2 regions of the Streptomyces sp. NBC_00045 genome follow, and region 1 is predicted to be linked to the other one. Evidence: riboswitches for the same ligand, from Rfam matches in the RefSeq annotation. Region 1 holds a riboswitch; the other holds the start of a gene.
The links. Region 1 has a riboswitch for glycine ahead of gcvP (aminomethyl-transferring glycine dehydrogenase). Riboswitches for the same ligand answer to the same signal wherever they lie in the genome.
Positions count from the first base shown of each region.

Region 2: linked by a shared signal. The riboswitch ahead of gcvT (glycine cleavage system aminomethyltransferase GcvT) and the one ahead of gcvP (aminomethyl-transferring glycine dehydrogenase) in region 1 are both predicted to bind glycine.

Region 1 covers NZ_CP108271.1:1,594,126-1,601,177, forward strand. Annotated here, with positions in the region: gene OHA65_RS07580 (hypothetical protein) at 1-460, shown strand, start outside; gene OHA65_RS07585 (DUF5999 family protein) at 784-990, shown strand; gene gcvP (aminomethyl-transferring glycine dehydrogenase) at 1,163-4,057, opposite strand; glycine riboswitch at 4,256-4,354, opposite strand; gene OHA65_RS07595 (PRC-barrel domain-containing protein) at 4,468-4,839, shown strand; gene OHA65_RS07600 (DNA polymerase IV) at 4,836-6,326, opposite strand; gene OHA65_RS07605 (MerR family transcriptional regulator) at 6,406-7,044, opposite strand.
Region 2 covers NZ_CP108271.1:5,581,700-5,588,751, forward strand. Annotated here, with positions in the region: gene OHA65_RS26345 (L-serine ammonia-lyase) at 1-1,258, opposite strand, end outside; gene glyA (serine hydroxymethyltransferase) at 1,605-2,861, opposite strand; gene gcvH (glycine cleavage system protein GcvH) at 2,877-3,257, opposite strand; gene gcvT (glycine cleavage system aminomethyltransferase GcvT) at 3,338-4,453, opposite strand; glycine riboswitch at 4,638-4,741, opposite strand; gene OHA65_RS26365 (AAA family ATPase) at 4,947-5,612, shown strand; gene OHA65_RS26370 (enhanced serine sensitivity protein SseB) at 5,768-6,502, shown strand; gene OHA65_RS26375 (enhanced serine sensitivity protein SseB C-terminal domain-containing protein) at 6,566-7,052, shown strand, end outside.

The DNA.
Region 1 (7,052 bases):
GCTGAACATCTCCCAGCTGGCGGCGGGGGGCCGCCCACCCCGCACCCGGCTGACCGCCTGGCGGTTCCTGATCCGCAGCGGCGACCGCTACGTGGCCGCCGCGGACACCCGGCTGACCCCGGACGGCTGGGTCTTCTCCCATTTCTTCGAGGGCCCCTACGTCGCGGCCACCGAACGCGCCCTGCGCCAGGCGGAGTCCCTCGGCAAGAACTACCAGCCGCGGCTGCTCTCCGTACCCGAGCTGTACATGATGACGCTGTGGCTGCACGGGGCGGTCGGCGCCGACGCCTCCGCCGGGCTGCCGGCCCCCGCGGATCTCCTGGTGCCACTGGCGCCGGCCCCGCCCGGCATCGCCCCGTACCGGCCGCACCCGGTGTCCGAACTACTGCCCGTGATGACGCACCGGCTCACTCCGCCGAGCCCGCCGGTCCCGCCGTCACTGGCCGCGCCGGCCGCCTGAGCGGGGCCCGAGGGGGCTGCGAGGAGGGTCTGCGCGGTGTCTGAGCAGGTGCGTTCCGGGTCGCTGGCCCGTACGACCCATTCGGCCTAGCCCACTCGGGCCACCAGCGAACCACCCGAAATGACAGGGGAGTTGACCTGAACCGCCCGCACGAGTGATGCGTCATCAATCTATGAGGACAGCTGCCGGGAAATCCCTGCGGACGCAACTCCGTAGGGCAACACTGGGATCCTGACCAAACCAAGACGTTGATACGGGGGGCGGCCATGAACAAGGCATCGAGCCGCAGCACACAGACCACACCGCAGCGAAAGAACGCATCCATGTGCCAGCACCAGCCAGCGTGCCCGTCAGCCGACTCCGCCGACCGGGAGGCCGCCAAGCCGTTGGCCAACCACCCGGAACAGGGCTGGAGCCTGCTGTGCAACGGCGTCCTGCTCTTCGAGGACACCGGTGAGCTGCTGCCGGACGGCCAGATCATCGCCCCGCACCGCCCGCTCGCGGCGGCGCAGGTGATGAAGGCGGCCTAGACGGCAACAGCACGGAACGGAATGAAGCAGCACGGAACGAAGCAGCACGCAACGACGAAGGGCCGGCCCGGGAATCATTCTCCCGGACCGGCCCTTCGTCATGCCGTCACCTCACACGGATGTGTCAGGTCGCCGAACGGGCAGGTGCCCTGCGGCTGCGGCTCGGTCGCGCTCAGTTGTCGTACTCGTCCAGCGGCGGGCAGGAGCACACCAGGTTGCGGTCGCCGAAGGCACCGTCGATGCGGCGCACCGGCGGCCAGTACTTCTCCGACGCCGTGACCCCGCCCGGGAAGACGGCCTCGTCACGGCTGTACGGGTGGTTCCACTCGCCGCCCAGCGCCGCAGCGGTGTGCGGGGAGTTGGCCAGCGGGTTGTCCTCCACGGGCCACTCGCCGCCCGCGACCCGGTCGATCTCGCCGCGGATGGCGATCATCGCGTCGCAGAAGCGGTCGATCTCGGCGAGGTCCTCGGACTCCGTCGGCTCGATCATCAGCGTGCCGGCCACCGGGAAGGACATGGTCGGGGCGTGGAAACCGTAGTCGATCAGACGCTTGGCGATGTCGTCCACGCTCACGCCCGTCGCCTTCGACAGCGGGCGCAGGTCGATGATGCACTCGTGCGCGACCAGGTTGCCCGGGCCGGTGTAGAGCACCGGGTAGTGCGGCTCCAGGCGCTTGGCGATGTAGTTCGCGCCCAGCACCGCCACCTGGGTGGCGCGCTTGAGGCCCTCGCCGCCCATGAGGCGCACGTACGACCACGAGATCGGCAGGATGCCCGCCGAGCCCCACGGCGCCGCCGAGATCGGGCCTACGCCCGTCTCCGGGCCCGCGGTCGGCTGCAGCGGGTGGTTGGGCAGGTACGGGGCCAGGTGCGCCCGGACACCGACCGGGCCGACGCCCGGGCCGCCGCCGCCGTGCGGGATGCAGAAGGTCTTGTGCAGGTTCAGGTGCGAGACGTCGCCACCGAAGTGACCCGGCTTGGCCAGGCCCACCAGGGCGTTGAGGTTGGCACCGTCGACGTAGACCTGGCCGCCGGCGTCGTGCACCTGGGCACAGATGTCGGCGACGTGCTCCTCGAACACACCGTGCGTCGAGGGGTACGTGATCATCAGCACGGCGAGTTCGTCGCGGTACTGCTCGATCTTGGCGCGCAGGTCGGCCGCGTCCACCTCGCCGTCGTCGGCGGTCTTGACGACGACGACCTTCATGCCGGCCATCACGGCGCTGGCGGCGTTGGTGCCGTGCGCGGAGGACGGGATGAGGCAGACGGTGCGCTGCTCGTCGCCGTTCGCCCGGTGGTAGGCGCGGACGGCCAGCAGGCCGGCGAGCTCGCCCTGGGAGCCGGCGTTCGGCTGGATGGAGACCTTGTCGTAGCCGGTGACCTCGCAGAGACGTTCCTCCAGCTCGGTGATGAGCGTGAGGTACCCCTCCGCCTGCCCGACCGGGGCGAACGGGTGCAGCTGACCGAACTCGGGCCAGGTGACCGGCTCCATCTCGGTGGTCGCGTTGAGCTTCATGGTGCAGGAGCCCAGCGGGATCATGCCGCGGTCCAGCGCGTAGTCCTTGTCCGCCAGCTTGCGCAGGTAGCGCAGCATCGCGGTCTCGCTGCGGTGCTGGTGGAACACCGGGTGCGCCAGGTAGTCGTCCGAGCGCAGCAGGGCCTCGGGCAGCGCGTCGGCCGTGGTCTCGTCGAGGGCCTCGATGTCCGCGGCGGAGCCGTCGACGCCGAAGGCGGCCCAGACGGCCTCGATGTCGGCGCGCAGCGTCGTCTCGTCGCAGGAGACGGAGACGTGGTCGGCGTCGACCTGGAACAGGTTGACCCCGCCCTCGCGCGCGGCGGCCACGACCTCGGCGGCCTTGCCGGGCACCCGGGCGGTGACGGTGTCGAAGTACGAGCCGTGCACCAGCTCGACCCCGCCGGCCGTCAGACCGGCCGCGAGCAGGGACGCGTAGCGGTGCGTACGGCGGGCGATCGTCCGCAGGCCGTCCGGACCGTGGTAGACGGCGTACATGCCGGCCATGACGGCCAGCAGCACCTGCGCGGTGCAGATGTTGCTGGTGGCCTTCTCGCGGCGGATGTGCTGCTCACGGGTCTGCAGCGCCAGGCGGTACGCCTTGTTGCCGTCCGCGTCCACGGAGACGCCGACGAGGCGGCCGGGCAGCGAGCGGGCGTGCTTGTCCTGGACGGCCATGTAGCCGGCGTGCGGGCCGCCGAAGCCCATCGGGACGCCGAAGCGCTGGGTGGTGCCGACGGCGATGTCGGCGCCGAGCGCGCCCGGGGAGGTCAGCAGGGTCAGGGCGAGCAGGTCGGCGGAGACGGCGACGATCGCGCCCAGGCCGTGCGCCTGGTCGATGACCGGCTTGATGTCCCGTACGGCACCGGAGGCGCCCGGGTACTGGAGGAGCACACCGTAGACGCCGCGCTCGGCGACCTCGGCCGGGATGCCCTCGGACAGGTCGGCGACGACGACCTCGATGCCGATCGGCTCGGCGCGGGTCTCGATCACGGCGATGGTCTGGGGCAGCGCGTCGGCGTCGACGAGGAAGACGTTGCCCTTGGACTTGCCGACGCGGCGGGCCAGCGTCATGGCCTCGGCGGCCGCGGTGCCCTCGTCGAGCAGGGAGGCGCCGGAGGTCGGCAGGCCGGTGAGGTCCGCGACGACGGTCTGGAAGTTGAGGAGCGCCTCAAGGCGGCCCTGCGAGATTTCGGGCTGGTAGGGCGTGTACGCCGTGTACCAGGCCGGGTTCTCCATGACGTTGCGCAGGATCACCGGCGGGGTGAAGGTCCCGTAGTAGCCGAGACCGATCATCGACGTCAGGACCTGGTTGCGGTCGGCGAGCGAACGCAGCTCGGCCAGTACCTCGGCCTCGGTCCGCGCCTCGGGCAGGTTCAGCGCCTCGGCGCTCTTGATCACATCCGGTACCGCGGCGGCGGTCAGTTCGTCCAGCGAGCCGTAGCCCACGTGGGCGAGCATCTTCGCCTGCGCCTCGGCGTCCGGGCCGATGTGGCGCTGCTCGAAGGGGATCCCTCGCTCCAGCTGGGAGAGCGGAATGCGGTTGGCGGTCATGTACGGAGGCCTCCTGGGTCGTACGACCTGCGAGGGGCACCACGGCGCGGGCACCCGGACGGCCTCCCCCTCTGTCATCTCAACCTGAGAGCTTCACCGGAGTCACGGGGATGGCCCGCGGCCTCCGGCTTTCACCGTCGGTGAGGAGGGGAACCGGCACTGCGCGCCCGGCACCCGCCCCTGCTTTCCAGAGTGGCCTCGTCACGTGCGGTACGTATGCCTGAGAGATTCCGGGGAGGATTTGCTCCTTCGGCGCCTCCGTCATGCTCACTCGGAGGACTCTCCCGCACAGGGTCAACAGCCGCCACCCAGCCTACCAGCGCGGTTCTGGGTCCTCCTTCGAGTGGCCTCCGCTGCGGAAATGCCCTTCTGTAGTCATTACGGAGGAGTTGCGACCATATGGAGGGACCGTGCAGACCGACATCGATCCGCGCAGCCTGATCGGCCGCAAGGCGTTCGACCGCAACGGAACCAAGATCGGCACCGTCGACGAGGTCTATCTCGACGATGCCACGGGCGTGCCCGAATGGGCCGCAGTCCGGACGGGCCTGTTCAGCCGGGACGCCTTCGTCCCCCTGGAGCCGAGCGAGGTCGTCGACGACACCCTGCGGGTCCCCTTCGAGCGCTCCCTCATCAAGGACGCCCCGGATTTCGGCGTCGGCCGCCACCTCTCCCCCGAGCAGGAGCTGCAGCTCTACCACCACTACGGGCTGGACGTCTCCCTCCCGTCGGACATCCGGCGCGACTTCGGCCGCCTGGCGAACGGCGACGACTCCGCCTAGGCGGCTCCGCTCGCAGGCGGCTCGGCCCGGGCGTCCGGCGCGGTCTTCCCCACGAGGGGCAGCGGATCGGAGGGCTCCAGCTCGGGGTCCTCCACCCGGAAGGTGCGTACCCGGCCCGGTGGCGATCCGGGCCGCTCGAAGCGCACGGTCACCCGGCCGACCCCGCTGCCCTGGACCCAGCCGGGCCCGTAGACGGCGTGCAGTACGTCGCTCCCGGCCGGCCAGCGCCGCTCCGGGACGGTCTCCGGGGTCACGGACGCAAGCGCACCCTCGGGAGCCTCCAGGGGCCCGCCAGGCCCCGCAGACCCACCAGGGGCACCGGACTCTCCCGCCCCTCCCCTACCGTCGACCTCCTCAGCCACGTCCGACTCGGCGGCTCCGCCCGACGCAGCCGTGTCCGCCGCCGCCTCCGCGGCCATGGACTGGGCGAACAGGTCCTCCTGCGTGTAGTCCGCCAGGCCCGTCACGCCCACCCCCAGGAGCCGCACCCCGCCCGTGGTGTCCACCGCCTCCAAGAGCCGCGCCGCGGCCTCCCGCACCACCGCGGGGTCGTCGGTGGGCCCCCGCAGCGTCTCGGAGCGCGTCAGCGTCGAGAAGTCGTAGCGCCGCACCTTCAGCACGATCGTGCGTCCCGAGTGGCCCGAGCCCCTCAGCCTCTGCACGCACCGGTCGGCGAGCCGCTGCACCTCGTTGCGGATCCGCACCCGGTCGTGCAGGTCCACGTCGAAGGTGTCCTCGACCGACACGGACTTCGCGTCGCGCTCGGCGACCACCGGCCGGTCGTCCAGCCCCAGCGCCATCCGGTACAGGCCGACCCCGTGCGAGCGCCCGACCATCCGGACCAGCTCGTCCTCACCGGCCTCGGCCAGCTCTCCCACGGTGGTGATCCCGGCCCGCCGCAGGTGCTCCCCGGTCGCCGGCCCCACCCCCGGCAGGGTCCGCACCGACATGGGCGCGAGCAGGGCCCGCTCGGTCCCCGGCTCGATCAGCAGCAGCCCGTCGGGCTTGGCCTCCTCCGAGGCCACCTTCGCCAGCATCTTCGACCCCGCCAGCCCCACCGACGCGCTGAGGCCGGTCGCGGCCTGGATGGCCGCCCGCAGCATCTGTCCCGTCTCCAGGGCGGCTTCCGCGTCGAAGGCGGCGCCGCCCGCCTCAAGGTCCACGAAGGCTTCGTCCAGGCTGAGGGGCTCCACGAGCGGTGACAGCTCCCGCAGCAGCGCCATGACCACGTCACTGACCGCCCGGTACAGGCTGAAGCGCGGGATCAGGTAGGCGCCGTTCGGGCAGAGCCGGCGCGCCTGGGCCGTCGGCATCGCCGAGTGCACCCCGAAGCGCCGGGCCTCGTAGGACGCGGTGGCGACCACCCCGCGCGGACCGAGCCCGCCGACGATCACGGCCTTGCCGCGCAGGCTCGGCTTCGACGCCTGCTCCACGGAGGCGTAGAAGGCGTCCATGTCCAGGTGCAGGATGGTCGGCGCGGCTCTCACAGCCCTGATGCTGCCCCATGCCACCGACAATCGGCCGGGACGGAGCGCGGCGGCTCCGCGGCCGGGCCGGGGACCGTGCTCAACCGGCGCGGTTGCGCCGCGCGGCCAGCTCGTCCGTCGGGTTGTGGCCGACCACCGTCTCCCCGGTGTCGACCCGCTCGCCGTGCAGCTGCGACAGCGCGTTCTCGACGTCGCGCCAGACCACGCCCACGGCGATGCCGAAGACGCCCTGCCCGCCCTGGAGCAGGCTCACGACCTGGTCCGGCGAGGTGCACTCGTACACGGTGGCGCCGTCGCTCATCAGCGTCATGCGCTCCAGGTCCGAGAAACCGCGGTCGCGCAGGTGCTGTACCGCGGTCCGGATGCTCTGCAACGCCACCCCGGTGTCCAGGAAGCGCTTGACGATCTTGAGGACGACGACGTCCCGGAAGCTGTAGAGGCGCTGCGTCCCGGAGCCGTACGCGGGACGCACCGTGGGCTCCACCAGCCCGGTGCGCGCCCAGTAGTCCAGTTGGCGGTACGTGATGCCCGCCGCGGCGCACGCGGTCGGGCCCCGGTAGCCCACCTGCTCGGGTGCCGGGTCCGCGCCCACCGGAGCGACCGGCGCCGTTTCCGGCTGACGGCGCGCGGAACCCGCCGCACTGCCGTGGAGCGGGTACGGCCCACCGTCACTCCGCACGGGGATGCCCCCGGTCGTACCGTCGCCCGTGACTCTCACGCCGACCC
Region 2 (7,052 bases), 4.0 Mb from region 1:
CGCCGCGCATCGCCATCTTCGCCGCAGTGACGGCCTTGACCGCCGCCATGCCGTTGCGCTCGATGCACGGGATCTGGACCAGGCCGCCGACCGGGTCGCAGGTCAGGCCCAGGTTGTGCTCCATGCCGATCTCGGCCGCGTTCTCCACCTGCTCCGGGGTGCCGCCCAGGACCTCGGCGAGGGCGCCCGCCGCCATCGAGCAGGCCGAGCCGACCTCGCCCTGGCAGCCGACCTCCGCGCCGGAGATCGAGGCGTTCTCCTTGAACAGCATGCCGATCGCGCCCGCTGCGAGGAGGAAGCGGACCACGCCGTCCTCGTCCGCGCCCGGCACGAAGTTCACGTAGTAGTGCAGGACGGCGGGCAGGACGCCGGCCGCGCCGTTCGTCGGAGCCGTCACGACGCGGCCGCCCGCCGCGTTCTCCTCGTTGACCGCCATCGCGTAGATCGTCGTCCACTCGCTGCGGTGCATCATCGGGTCGCCCTCGGTGCGCAGCTGGCGCGCCGTGGACGCGGCCCGGCGCTTGACCCGCAGGCCGCCCGGGAGGATGCCCTCGCGGGACATGCCGCGCGAGACGCAGGCCTGCATGACCCGCCAGATCTCCAGCAGGCCCTCGCGGATCTCCTCCTCCGTGCGCCAGGCCTTCTCGTTCTCCAGCATCAGGGAGGAGATCGACAGGCCGGTCTCCTTCGCCAGGCGCAGCATCTCGTCGCCCGAGCGGAAGGGGTACTTCAGCACGGTGTCGTCGAGCTTGATCCGGTCCTCGCCGACCGCGTCCTCGTCCACCACGAAGCCGCCGCCGACCGAGTAGTAGGTCTTCTCCAGCAGGGGCGCGCCCGCGGCGTCGTACGCGAAGAGCGTCATGCCGTTCGCGTGGTAGGGCAGGGACCGGCGGCGGTGCAGGATCAGCTGGTTCGGCTCGTCGAAGGCGATCTCGTGCGCTTCGCCTATTTCCGTGCCGAGCAGGCGCAGGCGGCCCGTCTGTCGGATGCGCTCCACCTCGTCGTCGGCCGTCTCCACGTTCACCGTGCGCGGGGAGTGCCCCTCCAGGCCCAGGAGCACCGCCTTCGGCGTGCCGTGGCCGTGGCCGGTGGCGCCGAGGGAGCCGTACAGCTCTGCGCGGACCGCCGCCGTCTGGGCGAGCACGCCGTCCTTCTTCAGTCGGGTCACGAACATGCGGGCGGCCCGCATCGGGCCGACCGTGTGGGAGGAGGAGGGGCCGATGCCGATGGAGAAGAGGTCGAAGACGGAGATGGCCACGGTGGCGGACTCCCTTGTCTGCTCGTGGGGTGGGAGGGGGCGGGAAGCAGGATGGTTCAGGAGGGGTGATTGTTCGGATTTTGTCCGACAGACGAGCTTAACGCGGAGAAATGAACGGCTCCGCTGCCGGACGGGTGCGCGAGGTTGCGGTTGGGCGTGCGTCCGGTCACGTTCCCGCTGCGCGGCAGGGGCGGCGAGGGGGCCCGGCCGTCCCCTGGACCGGATCCAGGATCGGGTCCAAGCCCGGAGGCCCGCCGGAGCGGGCCCGGACGCCCGCCGCCGGTCATGGGGAAGGGCCCGGTTCTGCGGACTGCGGAACCGGGCCCTCCTCGTCACATCCCGGACGTCAGAGCGTCGGGTACAGCGGGAACTTCGCCGCCAGCGCGGAGACGCGCGCCTTGAGGGACTCGCTGTCGTACGTCGGCTTCAGCGCCTGCGCGATGATCTCGGCGACCTCGGTGAAGGCCTCGGCGTCGAAACCGCGGGTCGCGAGGGCCGGCGTACCGATCCGCAGACCCGAGGTGACCATCGGCGGCCGCGGGTCGTTCGGGATGGCGTTGCGGTTGACCGTGATGCCGACCTCGTGGAGGCGGTCCTCGGCCTGCTGCCCGTCCAGCTCGGAGTTGCGCAGGTCGACCAGGACCAGGTGCACGTCGGTGCCGCCGGTCAGGACGTCCACGCCCACGGCCTTGACGTCGTCCTGGACCAGGCGCTCGGCGAGGATCTTCGCGCCTTCCAGGGTGCGCTCCTGGCGCTCCTTGAACTCGGGCGAGGCCGCGACCTTGAAGGAGACCGCCTTGGCCGCGATCACGTGCTCCAGCGGGCCGCCCTGCTGACCCGGGAAGACCGCGGAGTTGATCTTCTTGGCCAGCTCCTGCGTCGACAGGATGACACCGCCGCGCGGACCGCCGAGGGTCTTGTGCGTGGTGGTGGTGACGACGTGGGCGTGCGGCACCGGGTTCGGGTGCAGGCCCGCGGCCACCAGACCGGCGAAGTGCGCCATGTCGACCATGAGGTACGCGCCGACCTCGTCCGCGATGCGGCGGAAGGCGGCGAAGTCCAGCTGGCGCGGGTAGGCGGACCAGCCGGCGATGATCAGCTGCGGCTTGGACTCCTTGGCGAGGCGCTCGACCTCGGCCATGTCGACCTGGCCGTCTTCACCGACGTGGTACGGGACCACGTTGTAGAGCTTGCCGGAGAAGTTGATCTTCATGCCGTGGGTCAGGTGACCGCCGTGGGCCAGGTTCAGGCCCATGATCGTGTCGCCCGGCTTCAGCAGCGCGAACATCGCGGCGGCGTTCGCCTGCGCACCCGAGTGCGGCTGGACGTTCGCGGCCTCGGCGCCGAACAGCGCCTTGATGCGGTCGATCGCGATCTGCTCGACGACGTCGACGTGCTCGCAGCCGCCGTAGTAGCGGCGGCCCGGGTAGCCCTCGGCGTACTTGTTGGTCAGGACCGAGCCCTGGGCCTCCATGACGGCGACCGGAGCGAAGTTCTCCGACGCGATCATTTCCAGGGTGGACTGCTGGCGGGCGAGCTCGGCGTCGACGGCGGCGGCGACGTCCGGGTCGAGCTCGTGGAGAGGGGTGTTCAGTACAGACATCAGGATCCCCTGGGGTCAGTTACCGGCGGTGAGCTTGGTGTACTCCTCGGCGGAGAGCAGGTCGGCCGGCTCCTCCGCGATGCGCACCTTGAACAGCCAGCCACCCTCGAACGGGGCGGTGTTCACGAGCGCCGGGTCGTCCACGACGTCCTGGTTGGCCGCGACGACCTCACCGGTGACGGGGGAGTAGAGGTCGCTGACGGACTTGGTCGACTCCAGCTCGCCGCAGGTCTCGCCCGCGGTCACGGTGTCGCCGACCTGGGGGAGCTGGGCGTAGACGACGTCACCGAGCGCGTTGGCCGCGAACTCCGTGATGCCGACCGTCGAGACGCCGTCCTCGGCGTCCGACAGCCACTCGTGCTCCTTGCTGTAACGCAGCTGCTGGGGGGTGCTCATGACCTGATTCTCCTGGATGCGGGGGAGTGGATACGAACAGTGGTCTTGCGGAGTGAGACGGCCGGTACGGCGTACGGGCGCTACTTCTGCCGCTTGTAGAACGGCAGGGCCACGACCTCGTACGGCTCATGCGTACCGCGAATGTCCACGCCGACGCCGGAGGTGCCGGGCGCGGCGTGCGCCGCGTCCACGTAGGCCATCGCGATCGGCTTGCCCAGCGTCGGGGACGGGGCGCCCGAGGTGACCTCGCCGATCACCTCGCCGCCGGCGACGACCGGGAACCCGGCACGCGGGACGCGGCGGCCCTCGGCGATCAGGCCGACCAGCTTGCGCGGCGCCTTGGTGGCGGCCTGCTCGGCGGCGGCCTCCAGGGCGGTGCGCCCGACGAAGTCGCCGTCCTTCTCGAACTTCACGACCCGGCCCAGGCCCGCGTCGAACGGGGTGAGGGCGGTGGTCAGCTCGTGCCCGTACAGCGGCATGCCCGCCTCCAGGCGCAGCGTGTCACGGCAGGACAGGCCGGCCGGGACCAGGCCGACGCCCTCGCCGGCCTCGGTCAGCGCCTGCCACAGCTGCACGGCGTGCTCGGGGGAGACGAACAGCTCGAAGCCGTCCTCGCCGGTGTAGCCCGTACGCGCGATCAGCGCGGGCACGCCCGCGACCGTGCCCGGCAGGCCGGCGTAGTACTTCAGCCCGTCCAGGTCGGCGTCGGTGAGGGAGGCGAGGATGCCGGGGGACTCGGGGCCCTGCACGGCGATCAGCGCGTACGCGTCTCGGTCGTCGCGGACCTCCGTCTTGAAGCCCGCGGCGCGCTCGGTCAGGGCGTCCAGGACGACCTGGGCGTTGGAGGCGTTCGCGACGACCATGTACTCGGTCTCGCCCAGGCGGTAGACGATCAGGTCGTCGAGGATCCCGCCGTCCTCCCGGCAGATGTGCGTGTAGCGGGCGCGGCCCACGCCGACGGTGGAGATGTTGCCGACCAGCGCGTAGTCCAGGGCCTTGACGGCCTCCGGGCCGGTCAGCGTGATCTCGCCCATGTGGGACAGGTCGAAGAGACCGGCCTTGGTCCGTACGGCGTTGTGCTCGTCGCGCTCACTGGCGTACCGCAGGGGCATGTCCCAGCCCGCGAAATCGGTCATGGTCGCACCGAGCGACCGGTGCAGCGCATCGAGGGCGGTCAGGCGGGGGGCAGTGCTCATGGGTGTGGCTCCCGGGTCCCAGGGCATGACATGACGAGGACGATCCTCCCCATCTGTCATCGGAACCTGAGAGGTTCGCCGAGAGTTCCCGGTCGGACCCGGGGAACGTCGACTTGCACCTTGGGTGGAGCGCACGCGGGTGCCGTCGTGAGGGACGGCGGCGCGGCTCGCTTTTCAGATCTGCCTCATCCACGCGGTACGGGGCCTGAGAGATTCAAGGGAGGAACTTGCTCCTTCGGCGCCCGGGCGCCGCCTCACGGCGTGCCGGGACTCTCCCGCGCGGATTCAAGCGGCCGGTATGCAGTTGGTCCAGATGGCGCACATCATTGCACGCCGTCCGGGCGATCGGGCGTGCGGGCCCGGAAGAACGTGCGGGACCGGTGGTCCCGGACCGGTGGCCGGCCCGGAAATCAGGACCGGAACCAGGGCTCCCGGATTACCGTCTCTTTACACTCAGTGGGCATGGGCCCGCGTGGCCCGATTGGGGGAGGCGATCACGGTGCGGAGATTCGGAGTGCTGGCGTTGACCGGGGCCGTGGACGGGGTGCCGGCGGCGCGGCGGGCGTGCGCCGGGGGCCCTCTCGTACGTGACCTGCGCGGCCGGGGCCCGCACGGACCGCAGTGGCTCGGCTTCGCCGAAGGCGACATCGTCGTGGTGTCCGGGCTGCCCGGCGGCGGCAAGAGCACGCTGATCAAGCGGGCCGCGGAGGGCGGCGGCATCGACTCCCAGGACGTGCGCGAGCGCTGGGAGCGGCGGATGCCGAGCGCCCTGCCGTACGCCGCGTACCGGCCGCTGGTCCGCTGCGCCCACTACTGGGGGCTGTGGCGGACGCTGCGCTCCGGGGCCTCGGCGGTGGTCCATGACTGCGGGACGCAGACCTGGGTGCGCAGCCTGCTGGCCGCGGCCGCGCGGCGGCGGGGCCGGGCGTTGCACCTGCTGCTGCTGGACACCACCCCGGAGGAGGCCCTGGCCGGGCAGGCGGAGCGGGGGCGCGGGGTGTCGGCGTACGCCTTCGCCCGCCACCGGGGCGCGGTGGCCCGGCTGCTGCGCGACGCGGAATCGGGCCGCCTCCCGGCGGGCTGCACCTCCGCGGTCCTGCTGGACCGGGGCTCGGCGGCCCGCGTGACCCGCATAGCCTTCCGCCGCGGCCCGGCCTAGCCCCGCCCCACCCCACCCCAGCTGACCCCACGGGCCCGTGGCGGCGGGCGGTGCGCGGCGGGCGGCGGGCCCGGGGGCGTGGGCGCCGGCGTGGGGGCCGGGGCGAGCCGTTAATGTCGGGCCGACAGCGTGGGGTGAGAACAGCGGAGGCGTACATGCAAGGCGGCGGCTGGCCGGACAACGAGCTGGAGCAGGTGCTCGGGGCGGCGCTGGGGCAGGCGGACGCGGGGGCCCGCATCGTCGAGGTGGTCGGGCGGAGCCTGCTCTGGGTGCCCCTGCCCGCCGGTGGCGGCCCGGACGCGGCCGACCTCACGCTGCCCACTATGGAGATCAACGGGGCGGCGTACGTACCCGTGTACAGCTCCGAGGCCCAGTTCCGCGCCTGCGTCGGTCCCGGCATGGACTTCGCCGTGGCCCCGGCCGTCGAGTTCGCCCGTGGCCTTCCCCCGCAGCTGGGGATCGCCGTGAACCCGGAGGGCGCCGTCGGCGTCCCGCTGCCCCCGCCGGCCGTCGCGGAGCTCTGCCGCACCGGCCGCACCCCGCTCGACGGCCCCGCCACCGGCGGCCGCGTCCGGCTCTTCGAGCCCGACTGGCAGGACGACCCGGTCGACTTCCTGACCGTCGCGGCCGAGGAGTTCCGCGCCACCGGCGTGATCGCCGCCGCCCACCGCTGCCTCGCCAGCGTCGAGGGCGGGGACCCGGAGCTCTACATCGGCGTCCGGCTGCTGGGATGGGAGCCCGAGATGCGCAGCGCCCCGATGGACGCCCTCGGCCGGGCCCTGGCCCGCGTGGCGCCGTCCTGGCCCGTCCAGTTGATCCTGCTGGACGCCGTGCAGGACCCGGTGGTCGACTTCATGGTTGCGCGCGTACGCCCCTTCTACCTCGCGTAGGGCCGCTTAAGCTGGGTGCGGATACGGGTGGACGGGCGGACGAAGAACGAAGAGGGGTACCGGGTGAGTGCGTCAGGCACGGCCGCGGCCGGGCAGGTCGAGCACATGATGCGCCAGGTGACGCCCGGGCGCTACGAGAGCTACGAGTCGCTTCTGCACGCCCTCGCCGAGGGCCGCCTGTGGATGTTGCTCTGGCAGGGCCAGCCGGGCTCCCCGGACGCCCAGTACGGCGGCATGGAGGTCGAGGGCCTCGGGTACGCGCCCTGCGTGACCTCGCCCCAGGAGCTGGCCGCCAGCGGCTGGAACCGGGGCTACGAGGTGGTCACCGGCCGGGACATCGCCCGCGCGCTGTACCCGGACCGCTGGGGCCTGTGGCTCAATCCGCACGCCCAGGGCGGCGGCCTCGGCATTCCCTGGGCCGACCTGCGCCGGATCGCCACCGGCCTCGACCGGATGCCGGCCGGGCCGCTGCGGCTGTCCGAGCCCGCCCTGGAGCTCCCGCAGTTCTACGGGCTGCTGACCCAGCACGCGCACCGCACCCCCGCCGTCC